2 regions of the Paenibacillus sp. 1SOY10 genome follow, and region 1 is predicted to be linked to the other one. Evidence: a T-box and tRNA genes for the amino acid it is inferred to sense, from the RefSeq annotation. Region 1 holds a T-box; the other holds one or more tRNA genes.
The links. The T-box of region 1 lies ahead of AC1VOR_RS17895 (valine--tRNA ligase). A T-box ahead of a tRNA ligase gene usually reads a tRNA of that ligase, here a tRNA-Val.
Positions count from the first base shown of each region.

Region 2: it has a tRNA-Val gene. The T-box ahead of AC1VOR_RS17895 (valine--tRNA ligase) is inferred to sense a tRNA for this amino acid. The anticodon was not compared.

Region 1 is NZ_JBXENK010000008.1:164,304-170,159, reverse strand. Features, by position in the region: gene AC1VOR_RS17900 (bifunctional folylpolyglutamate synthase/dihydrofolate synthase) at 1-582, opposite strand, end outside; gene AC1VOR_RS17895 (valine--tRNA ligase) at 617-3,301, opposite strand; T-box leader at 3,410-3,655, opposite strand; gene AC1VOR_RS17890 (LysM peptidoglycan-binding domain-containing protein) at 3,740-5,050, opposite strand; gene AC1VOR_RS17885 (RluA family pseudouridine synthase) at 5,203-5,856, opposite strand, start outside.
Region 2 is NZ_JBXENK010000002.1:573,900-579,755, forward strand. Features, by position in the region: gene AC1VOR_RS08465 (metallophosphoesterase family protein) at 1-673, shown strand, start outside; gene AC1VOR_RS08470 (outer membrane protein assembly factor BamB family protein) at 826-2,325, shown strand; tRNA gene AC1VOR_RS08475 (tRNA-Val) at 2,503-2,575, shown strand; gene AC1VOR_RS08480 (hypothetical protein) at 2,792-3,049, shown strand; gene AC1VOR_RS08485 (GNAT family N-acetyltransferase) at 3,302-3,754, shown strand; gene AC1VOR_RS08490 (DUF3892 domain-containing protein) at 3,809-4,048, shown strand; gene AC1VOR_RS08495 (MBL fold metallo-hydrolase) at 4,182-4,919, opposite strand; gene AC1VOR_RS08500 (copper amine oxidase) at 5,098-5,652, shown strand; gene AC1VOR_RS08505 (DUF1292 domain-containing protein) at 5,755-5,856, shown strand, end outside.

The DNA.
Region 1 (5,856 bases):
CTGCTCAAGGCTATCACCTAAAACATCCATATGATCGTACCCAATATTCGTGATGAGCGAGACGATAGGTGTCACAATGTTGGTAACATCCATCCTTCCCCCAAGCCCGGTCTCCCATACCACTACATCAGGATAGCAAACCTCGGCAAAATATAAAATGGCAATCGCCGTACTCACCTCGAACATGGTTGGAGAACCCAGCTCCGTATCCGCAATCTCTCGCACCAGCGGAGCAATTCGATTGCTCAATTCAAGCAGTGTCTGCTCGGGAATATCCGTCTCATCATATTGGAAGCGATTCGTGAATTTGGTGATATACGGGGACGTAAACGTCCCCACGTGATAACCGCATTCACGTAACGTACGAGACAGAAACGCACAGGAAGAGCCCTTCCCATTCGTTCCGGCAATATGGATGAACTTGAGTCTCCGTTCAGGATGCCCTAGCCGCTCCATCAATAGTTCGATGCGCTCCAGTCCTGGCCGAATGCCAAACGGCAGCAGTGCGTTAATCCAGCTTACCGCTTCGTCATAGCTTTGCAGTCCCAAAGAGCTTGATTCCTCGTCTGTGTGATCCCCCATGTTTCCGTCACCTTCGATTTGTTATTTTTCCAGCCTAGCCCTTCAGCTCGGCAATCCGGGCCAACACCTTATCGCGTTTTTCAGCATAATCCGCCATTTTGGCGCGTTCTTCCTCGATGACTTTGGCCGGAGCCTTGGCCACAAAACCTTCATTCGCCAGCTTCTTCTCTACCCGCTCAACCTCTTTGTTGAGCGTATCAAGCTCCTTGGACAAGCGCTCGATCTCCTGACCAATATCAATCAGTCCGGATAACGGCAGGAACAGTTCGGCACCAGTTACTACCGCAGTCATCGCCTTGTCCGGCACGGCAACCGTCAGGGAAGCCTCATATTCCGAGGTGTTGCAGAAGCGACGGATATAGTGTGCATTGCGCTCCAGCACTTTCAACACTTCAGCATTACCCGGCTTGATAAATAACTCGACCTTCTTGCTCATCGGTACACCCACCTCGGCACGAATGTTCCGTACAGCGCGAATGATATCCATCAAGAGGTTCATCTCCTGAACAGCATCCGGTGCTTCCAGCGAAGTATCATACTCTGGCCAAGCTGCCAGCATAATCGTGTCGCCATGATGCGGCAAATGCTGCCATATTTCCTCGGAAATAAACGGCATAAACGGATGAATCATACGGAGTGTCCGATCAAGAACATAGGCCAGTACCGATTGCGTTTTCTGCTTGGCGGCAGCGTCCTCTCCATAGAACGACAGCTTGGCAAATTCGATATACCAATCGCATAAATCATCCCAAATGAAGTTGTACAGCACTCGTCCAGTCTCTCCGAATTCATATGCATCGATCAGCCGGGTAATCTCGCGTGCCGTCTCGTTCAAGCGATGTAGAATCCAACGGTCCGAGGTCGACAAGTCACCACTGATATCAATATCTTCATACTTCACGCCTTCCAGATTCATTAAAGCAAAGCGGGAAGCATTCCATATTTTATTCGCAAAATTACGCGCCTGCTCTACGCGTTCCCAACGGAAGCGCAGATCCTGCCCCGGCGTGCTGCTGGTTGACAGCATATAACGCATCGCATCAGCACCATACTTGTCGATGACCTCAAGCGGGTCAACTCCGTTACCCAGCGACTTGGACATTTTGCGTCCCTCGCTATCACGTACAAGGCCATGGATGAGCGTATCTTTGAACGGCATTTTGCCGGTAAATTCATAACCCTGGAAGATCATCCGCGAGACCCAGAACGGAATGATGTCGTACCCTGTTACGAGCACATCCGTCGGATAATAGCGCTTGAAATCTTCGCTTTCTTCGTTTGGCCAACCCATCGTTGAAAAAGGCCACAGCGCCGAGCTGAACCAGGTGTCCAGCACGTCATTGTCTTGAACGAGATCGTCGCGCCCCAGCTTCTCACGCGCTTCTTCTTCGCTCTTGGCTACAACCATTTCGCCCGTTTCTTGCGAGTACCAGGCCGGAATACGATGTCCCCACCACAGTTGACGAGAAATACACCAATCGCGCACATTCTCCATCCAGTGAAGATAGGTTCGTTCGAACCGCTCAGGCACGAATTTGACACCCTCGCCCGATTTTTGAGCGTTGACCACGGGCTCAGCCAGCGGCTGCATTTTCACGAACCACTGCGTGGACAGGTACGGCTCGACAACAGCATCAGTCCGCTCGCTATGGCCAACTTGATGCAAGTGATCTTCAATTTTGATCAGGACGCCCTGTTCCTGCAAGTCAGCAACGATTTTCTTGCGGCAATCGGCACGGTCCAAGCCTTTGTAGGGTCCAGCTTCGTCGTTCATCGCACCGCTCTCATCCATCACGATAATTTGCGGCAGATCATGGCGCAAGCCCACTTCAAAATCGTTTGGATCATGAGCTGGTGTAATTTTCACCGCACCGCTCCCGAATTCCTTCTCCACGTACTCATCGGCAATAATCGGAATTTCGCGGCCAATAATCGGCAACACGAGCGTTTTGCCAATCATGTCTTTGTAACGGTCATCTTCCGGGTGAACGGCTACGGCTGTATCGCCCAGCATCGTTTCCGGACGCGTCGTGGCGACCGTGATGGAACCGCTCCCGTCTTTCAGCGGGTATTTCAAATGGTACAGATGACCCTGCGTCTCTTTGTATTCCACCTCAATATCGGATAAAGCGGTGCGTGCAGCCGGGTCCCAGTTAATAATTCGTTTGCCGCGGTAAATCAGGCCTTTGTCGTACAGCTTGACAAAGACTTCCTTGACGGCATCCGACAATCCTTCATCCAGCGTAAAGCGCTCGCGCGAATAGTCGAGTGATAACCCCATCTTCGCCCACTGCGATTTAATGTTCGCGGCATAGGTTTCTTTCCATTCCCATACCTGCTCCAGAAACTTCTCGCGTCCCAGATCGTAGCGGCTAACGCCCTGCTCCCGTAACTTCTGCTCCACTTTGGCCTGCGTGGCGATACCAGCATGGTCAGACCCTGCGAGCCACAATGCATCGTAGCCCTGCATTCGCTTGACACGAGTCAAAATATCTTGAAGCGTGAAGTCTAGCCCGTGACCGATATGCAACACGCCCGTGACGTTCGGCGGTGGAATTACGATGGTATACGGCTTGGCATTCGGACGTTTTCCAGCCTCGAAGAAGCCCCCCTCTAACCAGTAGGAATACCATTTCTGTTCTGCTGATTTCGGATCATACGTCGTTGGCATTTCCGTCGACGCTTGTTGACCTTGACCTTGACCTTGATTTTCTGTCATCCCTTTCAACCTCCGTTACAATAAGCATAGCCTTGGTTTTTTAAAGATAGTCGTTAGCCAGGCAAGTCATGGCCCCACTAAAGACAAAAACAAAAAAAGCCTTTCGTCTCAAAGGACGAAAGGCTTTACTTTCGCGGTACCACCTTTGTTTCGCAAGCCTTCGCTTAAAATGAAGGTCAATGCGACACTCAAGCAGATAACGGCTGCTACCGGTTCGCTCTAACGACTGATACGCTCAAACGAACGACTCCCGGGCGACTTCGGCGAGCTACGTGTCCCGCAGAATCTCTCAGCATTCCGATTCTGCTCTCTGAAGGGTTCACCCTGCCTACTCTTCCCATTCCAAGTCTTTGCATAGATCCATTTATGTTGATCTATATTATCATAACTTGGAACACTCCGGGAGTCAATCCTAAGTCCAGTCAACTACGCACCTGCCTAAGGAATATAAAGAATTTGCCCTTCAGCCAACTCATGCTCAGACAGCCGATTATACAATTGCAGTTCTCTCGAACTAAGATGATAGCGCTCAGCGATATCATCCAGCGTCTCTTCACGCTGCACGATAACCAACTTTACTTTGCGGAATGGTGTTTGGTCTTCACTTTGAATGAACAGGTTCTTCCATCTCAGATCCTCGCCTTCACCCAACTCGGATTCCGTCTCATCGACGAACTCCTCATCATAAGCATCTTGGTCTGCAGCAACCCTTGAAGAGGATAGCAGCTTAGTGAGGCCGAAGACTTCGCTTTCACCTGAACCACCGCTGTTTTTGGAGCCCAGTGCAATCTTCATCTCCTGCTTCTCTTCCGCCTGTGAATAGGAGAATGGGTCGGCTTCCCCCTGAATGGAGGCCTCTACAGCATAGTCATCCTCAGCCAGAACGTCATCTGATAAGGTTCCTGCTTCATGAACATCATCAGCGTAGGTTGGGGTGTCGGTGTCGGACTGGCGAACATCGGCATAGGCTTGCGCTTCTCCCTTGAACCAGATGTGGCTGTCCGCTTCCTCGTCCCGCTCCTCCGCTGCCTCATATTCCTTGTCCGCCCATGCAGCGGTATTCTGGAAGCCAGCGATATCGTCAGACCAGCTTAATTCCTGCTGCTCGTCCTCAGTTAGCGCCTGAGAGGGCAACCGCTCCTCCGGAAATGCCTGCCATGGGGCCGCAGAAACAGCGGGCGTTAATAGCTCTGCATCCTCCGATGACTCGGAGATTTCTTCCGAATTCTCAGCTTCCCAGCCAAACGATGAACCGGAACGCACCTCGTCCGCCAGCAATGGACTGGGCGCCTCCGTCTCCAATTCATCCTCTGCTTCGTCTTCCTCTCCACGGACTACATGAGCGGTCGTGAATTCGCGATCCTTCCAGCTATCGCCCTCTGATAGCAAGGAGGATGTCTCAATTCCCTGTAACGACAGCACCCCCGTAATGTTCAAGCTTCGCGAGCTCAGAAGGTCCACATCAAAATTTTCAATTTCGACCGTGATATCCTCCAACCGGTTCACCCGGCTGAGCGGGATGGTAATTTCCACGGGAATATAGTGTTCCAGCTCCCGCTTCTCTCCTTCGCCCAGATAAGATCCTGTAAGCAGCAAATGACCGCGAAGTGCGGCGTATTCCTCACCGGGCATGACCTGGATTTTTGGATAGAGCTCGATTTCCTCCAATTCCTCAATACCGATCACTTCTTCCGATAAATGAACGCGCTCATAAATATCGAACCTGAGACCATAGGACTGATCAGCCAAAACGTTACCTCCTTTCAGCATATCCAAAACATGATTTAGCATCGATTGCCAGTGATCCAAAATCATCCTCGTTTTAATCTATATGCTTCAAAAAGGAGTGCATGCCAGCTTTTTCATAAACCGTTGGACATCTTGCCAGAGGCCTTGCCACTTTACCTTATGCGCTCGTACAGTTGAGTTAGTTCCACTGGCCAAGGATCAGCCACTTCTACCCTCTCTCCGGTGAGCGGATGGAGGAACGCCAGTCGCTCACCATGAAGCGCCTGATGAGACAGCCACTTAGTACCTCCACCATACAGCGTATCCCCCACAAGCGGATGTCCCGCATGACTGAGATGAACCCGAATCTGATGAGTTCTCCCTGTCTCCAGCGTCAGCCGTACCAGACTTAAGTCATGCTGCGGGAAGACCTCCAGCAGCTCCACATGGGTTATCGCCGACTTCCCACCAAGCGACACCCGGCGTCTCCGGTTATGATGGCGGTCCCGACCGATGGGCAAATCTATGATCTTCAGCTCCGGACTGACCTGCCCTTGCACGAAGGCAATATAGGTACGGTGAATGGCTTTGCGACTCATCGCCTCATCCAGCTTCAATTGGGCATATTCATTTTTGGCGAACAGTACCGGTCCCGAGGTATATTCGTCCAGGCGGTGAATATGGGCAGCAGCAACCGCCTCTCCGCGTAACGCATACAGTCCGGATACCTGGTTGGCCAAAGTATTGGGCGAAGTCCTAGCCGTTAACCCGCCTTGTAAATGGGAAGCGGCTGTCTCCATACCATCGGGATGCACCTTCAAACCAAC
Region 2 (5,856 bases), on a different contig from region 1:
TGCTTCAGAGCAGAGGGAAGGCCATTCGGATATAGGGAAGGGTCAACTGGGCGACTTCCTCCAGCAAGTGGTGGGTATGGAGGTTAGCGATGATATCAGCCTGGAGCATTGGCAAGAACGCTTGGCACGTTTTCTGGCGAAGACGGGGACGGAAGACATATACCATGATCACTGGATTAACGGCTATCATTTTATCTTCCTTGGGACCGAAGAGGGCTTGGAAATCTTCTGTTCGCTATCAGAGGAGCAGCTAAACTGGCTGGATACCAAGCTCGGAGAAAAGGCGGAACCGAATCGGCCCATATTTCTGTTCTTGCACCAGCCATTGAAAGATACGGTGGCCGGCTCTTACGAGCAGCAGAAATGGTATGGCGTGGTACAGGATGCTGAACTCAAGGCTGTGCTGGCTCGCCATCCGCAAACAATCCTGTTCACCGGGCACACGCATTGGGAACTGGAGGCACCCCATAACCACTTTGATGGACAAGGGGCACTGCCAACCATGTTCAACGCTGCATCCGTAGCTTATCTGTGGACCGACGAGGACGAGCACAAGGACGGCAGCCAAGGTTACTATGTCGAGGTCTACCACGACCATGTCCTTGTTCGCGGCCGCGACTTCACCGAGGGCGAATGGATCGAGTCAGCGCAGTTTCGGGTGGAGCTGGGGTAGGTTTGTGTAAAGGATGAAGTGAGAAAAATCCGTTGCCAGGGGCAGCGGATTTTTCTTGTTATCTAACTTTTCGTGTTAATCACTCATTCTTACTGGGGAACGATCCGATATTATAGTTGAAAATAAAAACAGCTAAGAGAGGACGAGGAAAAATGAAATTTGGTAGACGAGTAGTCGTATTGCTGATGCTGTGCTTTGCACTGTCTCTTGCAAATGTAGCTAATGCGGCCAGCACCCCCTTTGTACAAGGCGGAGGGTATGACCAAGGTGCCTATGATCAGTTGGGGGATCAGCCTACAGAGCTTAACTGGACAAGACATTCACGTTTTGATGGCGTAAATAGCAATTTATATGAAAAATGGAGCTTAGAGTTGTCCCCGGCGTCATTATTCTCTCCTGTTATCGCAGAGGATGGAACAATTATTGTAGGAACCCAAAGTAATAAACTGCTTGCTTTGAATCCGGATGGCAGCATCAAGTGGGAATATGCAATAACTTCTAATCTCGATGACTCATCACCTGTGATAAGTCAGGATGGCTATGTTTACTTTGTGACAAATGGTATTTTGCATGGGGTAGATGTCAAGACAGGTAATCCACGATGGGAAAGTATTAATATGGGGATTGGGAGCCTGGGGCACATTGCAATTGGTCGTGACGGGACGTTATATATAGGTTCACAAGGAAGATTATTAATTGCTTTTGATCCAAATCTTAAAATGACTAAATGGCAATCGGATATAGGTTATCCTTTTGGTCAACCTGTTATTGATGTGAACGGAGATATCCTTGTAAGAAGCAAATCGGGGAATGATTTATTCGTTTCTTCTGTATCTCCTGATGGAACTATAAAGTGGCAAAGTAAAGTAGACCACATTAACTTAAGTGATGCTCCACGTTTCAGTGCTCCGCAGCTTGATTCAAATGGAAATCTATATGTGGTTAGTATACAGGGGAAGAAATTGTATAGTGTGAAAACATCTGACGGGACTTTAAATTGGAGTCTACAGCTTGAAGGCAATCTCTATGCAACCCCCGCTTTAAACGAAAAGCAACAAGTGTTGTATGTTACGAGTTCTTTAGGTTTATATGCTATCAATTTAGATGGGACCATCAAATGGCAAGATCTCACTAATGGAGTAGGATCTTATAATTCTCCTTTGGTGGATAAAAAAGGTAATGTTTATATAAATTCCACAAACAAACTGTATATTTTCCTTGAAGATGGCTCCAGAATGGCTCCTTTTGAAGTCGCCACACCTGGGTATGCTTCCAATAATATAACTATTGATAGTGAGGGTACCTTGTACTTTACTAACAGTAAGGGATATATATATGCAATTGGAGGTGAAATAGCAGGGGGAGAACCACCCGTTGATCCCAATCCTCCGGTTGACCCTAATCCTCCAGTAGACCCTGTGGGAGAACGGGCATTGCTTACCATTATCTTGAGCCACGGCGTAGAGAAAGAGTATGATCTTTCAATGCGGGAAGTTCAACAATTCATTCAGTGGTACGAAGATAAAGCCAATGGGAATGGTTCTATTACGTATGCAATTAATAAGCATCAGAATAATATTGGTCCGTTTAAACAAAGACAGGATTACATTTTGTATGATAAAATCATCGCTTTTGAAGTAAACGAATATTAAGTTGCACTGCGTTTCAGCTATGTGTAAATTATAGGCATGAAAAATTTTAAAACTATAATGAGTCTCCCCCATTAAACGGAGGAGGCTCATTTTTAAGTATTTGCTAGGTTCTCCAAGCAGCAGATTGACAATGATCCTACTTCCTGTTAATATAAAATTCATCTTCGCTATAAACTTGATCTGCTAGCTCAGCTGGGAGAGCACCATCTTGACAGGGTGGGGGTCAGTGGTTCGAGCCCACTGCAGATCATACTTTAAGAACCCTTACCTAGTAAGGGTTCTTTGCTTTTTTTATGGGCAATGTAATGTGCCTGATTTAGTTGAATTTATACCTAAAGATAAGTATCCGTTGCCAGAGGCAACGGATTTTTTGTGCAAAATGAAAGTATAACCGTCTAGTCCACGGCCAACAATGTATTCATAAGTTCTTACTAATCAAGAACTGCGAGTAAAGGAGAGAATAGGAATGAGAAAAAAATATACAGTATCAGAGCTTTTGAACAGCAATAAGGGCAGTAGCGGCAAGCAATTATATAAAACGCTTTTGACCCTTGGAGCCATCGTTCTCACCTCCCTCACTCTAACCACCGCCTGCACCCTTGAGCCGGATGCGGAGACGATGAGTCGCCAGGCCAAGGCGTTTCCTTGGCCTTTTGGCTCGGCATCGGTATTGGATGAGGTGTATTCACCCACGATTGTGGAGGATGTCTATTCGTTGGAGTAAGTTAGAAGTTATTCCTCGTCCCATTTGCGAGAGTAGCCTTTCTTCGTCACATAGAACATGGACGCAATTAACACTACGCAGATTAGTACCGCAGCAGCGATTGTAATTCCCATGACCATATTCATTCTGTCAGCTCCTTTCAGCCACCATTTTGAAGCTCCAAAGCATAGTTCAACTATACAGGAAAACGTTTTTTTTGTATAATAATGCAGTTTACATCGATTATACAGACCATGCTGGGAGGAGAACGAAGTGGGCGCTGCAACAATTATTCGGGTTCAGACCGAAGAACAGCTAGAACGGTGTCTGGACATTAGAAAAGAAGTATTCGTCAAGGAACAGCAGGTTCCGGTAGACCTGGAGATAGACAGCTACGACAAGTTGGGACCAGATGTATACCATGTGTTGATCGAAATGGACGGAGAGTACGCAGCTACCGGCAGGCTGATCTATTATCAGGATACGAGTGCCAAACTTCAACGGATTGCGGTTCACAAGGCATTCCGTACCAAAGGGGTAGGGACCATCTTGCTGTTGGCTCTGGAGGAACTGGCGCGTGAGTTGGGTTTGTCCCAGTCTGTGCTGGATGCCCAATGTCAGGCGGAAGGGTTCTATGCCAAGCTGGGTTATGAGACCATTTCGACGGAGCCCTTTGATGATGCCGGAATTCCGCATGTGCGTATGGTGAAGTCGCTGAAATCATAGTTTGCAAAACTTTGGGGCACACTGAGATCAAACCTTTAAAAGGAGTGATTGCAGATGGCCCTGAACAGCAGAGAGACCATTATTGCCGTACGCAAGAACGGTGACGGGGATTTGGAAGCATTTAAGACGTCCAGCGGACGTGTGCTGGATTACCAGCAAGCACTGCAAGAGGTGAATGCCGGAGCAATTGCTGGCGTGAACGCATTCAAAGGGAAGGACGGGGAGATGTATCTGCGCGGCGATGCCGACGGAGATCCTACAAACAACCTGGATAATCTGCCAAACTTTGAATGAACTCGAACAAGAGAACGATACAGGCACCTTAAAGTGCTAACCTCAATTAAGGAGCGCTCCAGCCATGCTGGAGCGCTCCTTAATCATTAGTAAAGTGAGTTTCAAAGTTACATTGTCAGCACCTAGGTCACTATTACAACGTATAAATTTCGTGCTGCTTCAAGAATTGCATTTTACCTGTAGCCCCTATAAAGTTCTCCATCTCATCCCCATAGTGCATCAGCAGAATCATCTCCTGAACCTCTTCAGGAAGAGTAAGCAGCTCTTGGAGTGTCGTATGTACCTCTCCCGGGCCGGTCAGTTGTACCTCATGCAAAATTTTACGACAGCCTCGTTCATGAACGAGTTGCTCTAATAGCTTGGGCTGGAATGTCATATCCGCACTATAAAATATCTCGTCATTCAGATACAGCGAATAGCTGCTTTTCCCGGGAATATGGGGCGTTCTCAGCAGTTCCACCGATAAGCCGGGCGCAAGCTGGGTAGCCTGTCTTTCCGTTAGAGGGTACACCTCGAACACGTCCTCTAGCGAATGAATGATACCCTCCTGACTGAGGCCGCCCTTAAGCGTATTTTCCCATAAAGGCTTTAGCAATGGTTCTGCGACGTACAATCGCGGTTTGCGGCCCACGACATACTTCATACGGAAGGCAAACTCTTCAAGCCCTCCCACATGGTCCCCATGAATATGTGTGATTAGCACGGCATCAATATCGTCCAGAGATTGGTTCAGCTTATGCAGCGCCATCGGAGCGGTAATTCCGCAATCAATTAGCAGCGTGTAATCATCGGCGAACAACAATCCGTTGTTATTATAATAGGTCTTGGCGAAGGCTCCGCCTGTTCCTAGCATTTGTAGACGTAGTGGCATCATCTTCCTCCTTAAATAATAGTCTATCTTCCTTAAATGTACACAAATTCCGGTGGAAACGAAAGTCTTGTCCGCCAGATGAAAAAAAGTAATGATTTTGCCGGAAAACACCGCAACTTGCTTCTCGTCAAAGAGTATAACTTTACATCAACATGAATCAAATTGGAGGTTCATATCAATGAAATGGAGAAGAGTTGCATTACTCGTAGTTGCTTTTTCTCTAATGGGAGGTTCACTGCTGTTTGCCGATGCGGCCACCCAAAAGGTGAAGCTGGTACTTAACGGTCATGAGGTGGAAGACGGCGGTTATATGGTAGATGGGAAGACGTATGTTCCTGTACGTCATCTCGAGGGATTGGTTGAATACAACGACAGCACCAAAACGGTGAGTTATTATAAGCCAAACGTTCACATGTTTCTCTTTACCGAAGAGGGAGTGTTCGGAGATGTCAAGAAGACGGGCAAGCTGAAGTTCAACGTGTTCTCGCAAATCGATAACCTGCGGACCGACATTTCGGCGGTACGGGTGTCCATTACGGCGCCGGACGGGACGACGAAGGAGATTCAAACTGATGAAATCAAGGACCAGCGCGACAATTTCTGGTTCCGTACCAAGGACTTTACGTATGACTTCAAAGCTGCGGGCCGCTATAAAGTCGGCTTCTATATGAAGGCATCTTCGGGGTCCGATTATGTCCTGATTACGGAAAAAGGAATCAACGTGCTGAAATAATAGCGAGTTACCTGTAAGCTTGTGTTTATCCAAATTGACCTGTTCATATGAAAATGATACGATACGAAGGGATTAAAAACACAATTAAAGCGAGGTAATTTCATGAGCGACCACAATCACGAACACGGCGAAGCGTGCGGCTGCGGACATGACCATGATCACGATCATGAGCATGAAGAATTTGTGCTGACGCTGACGGACGAG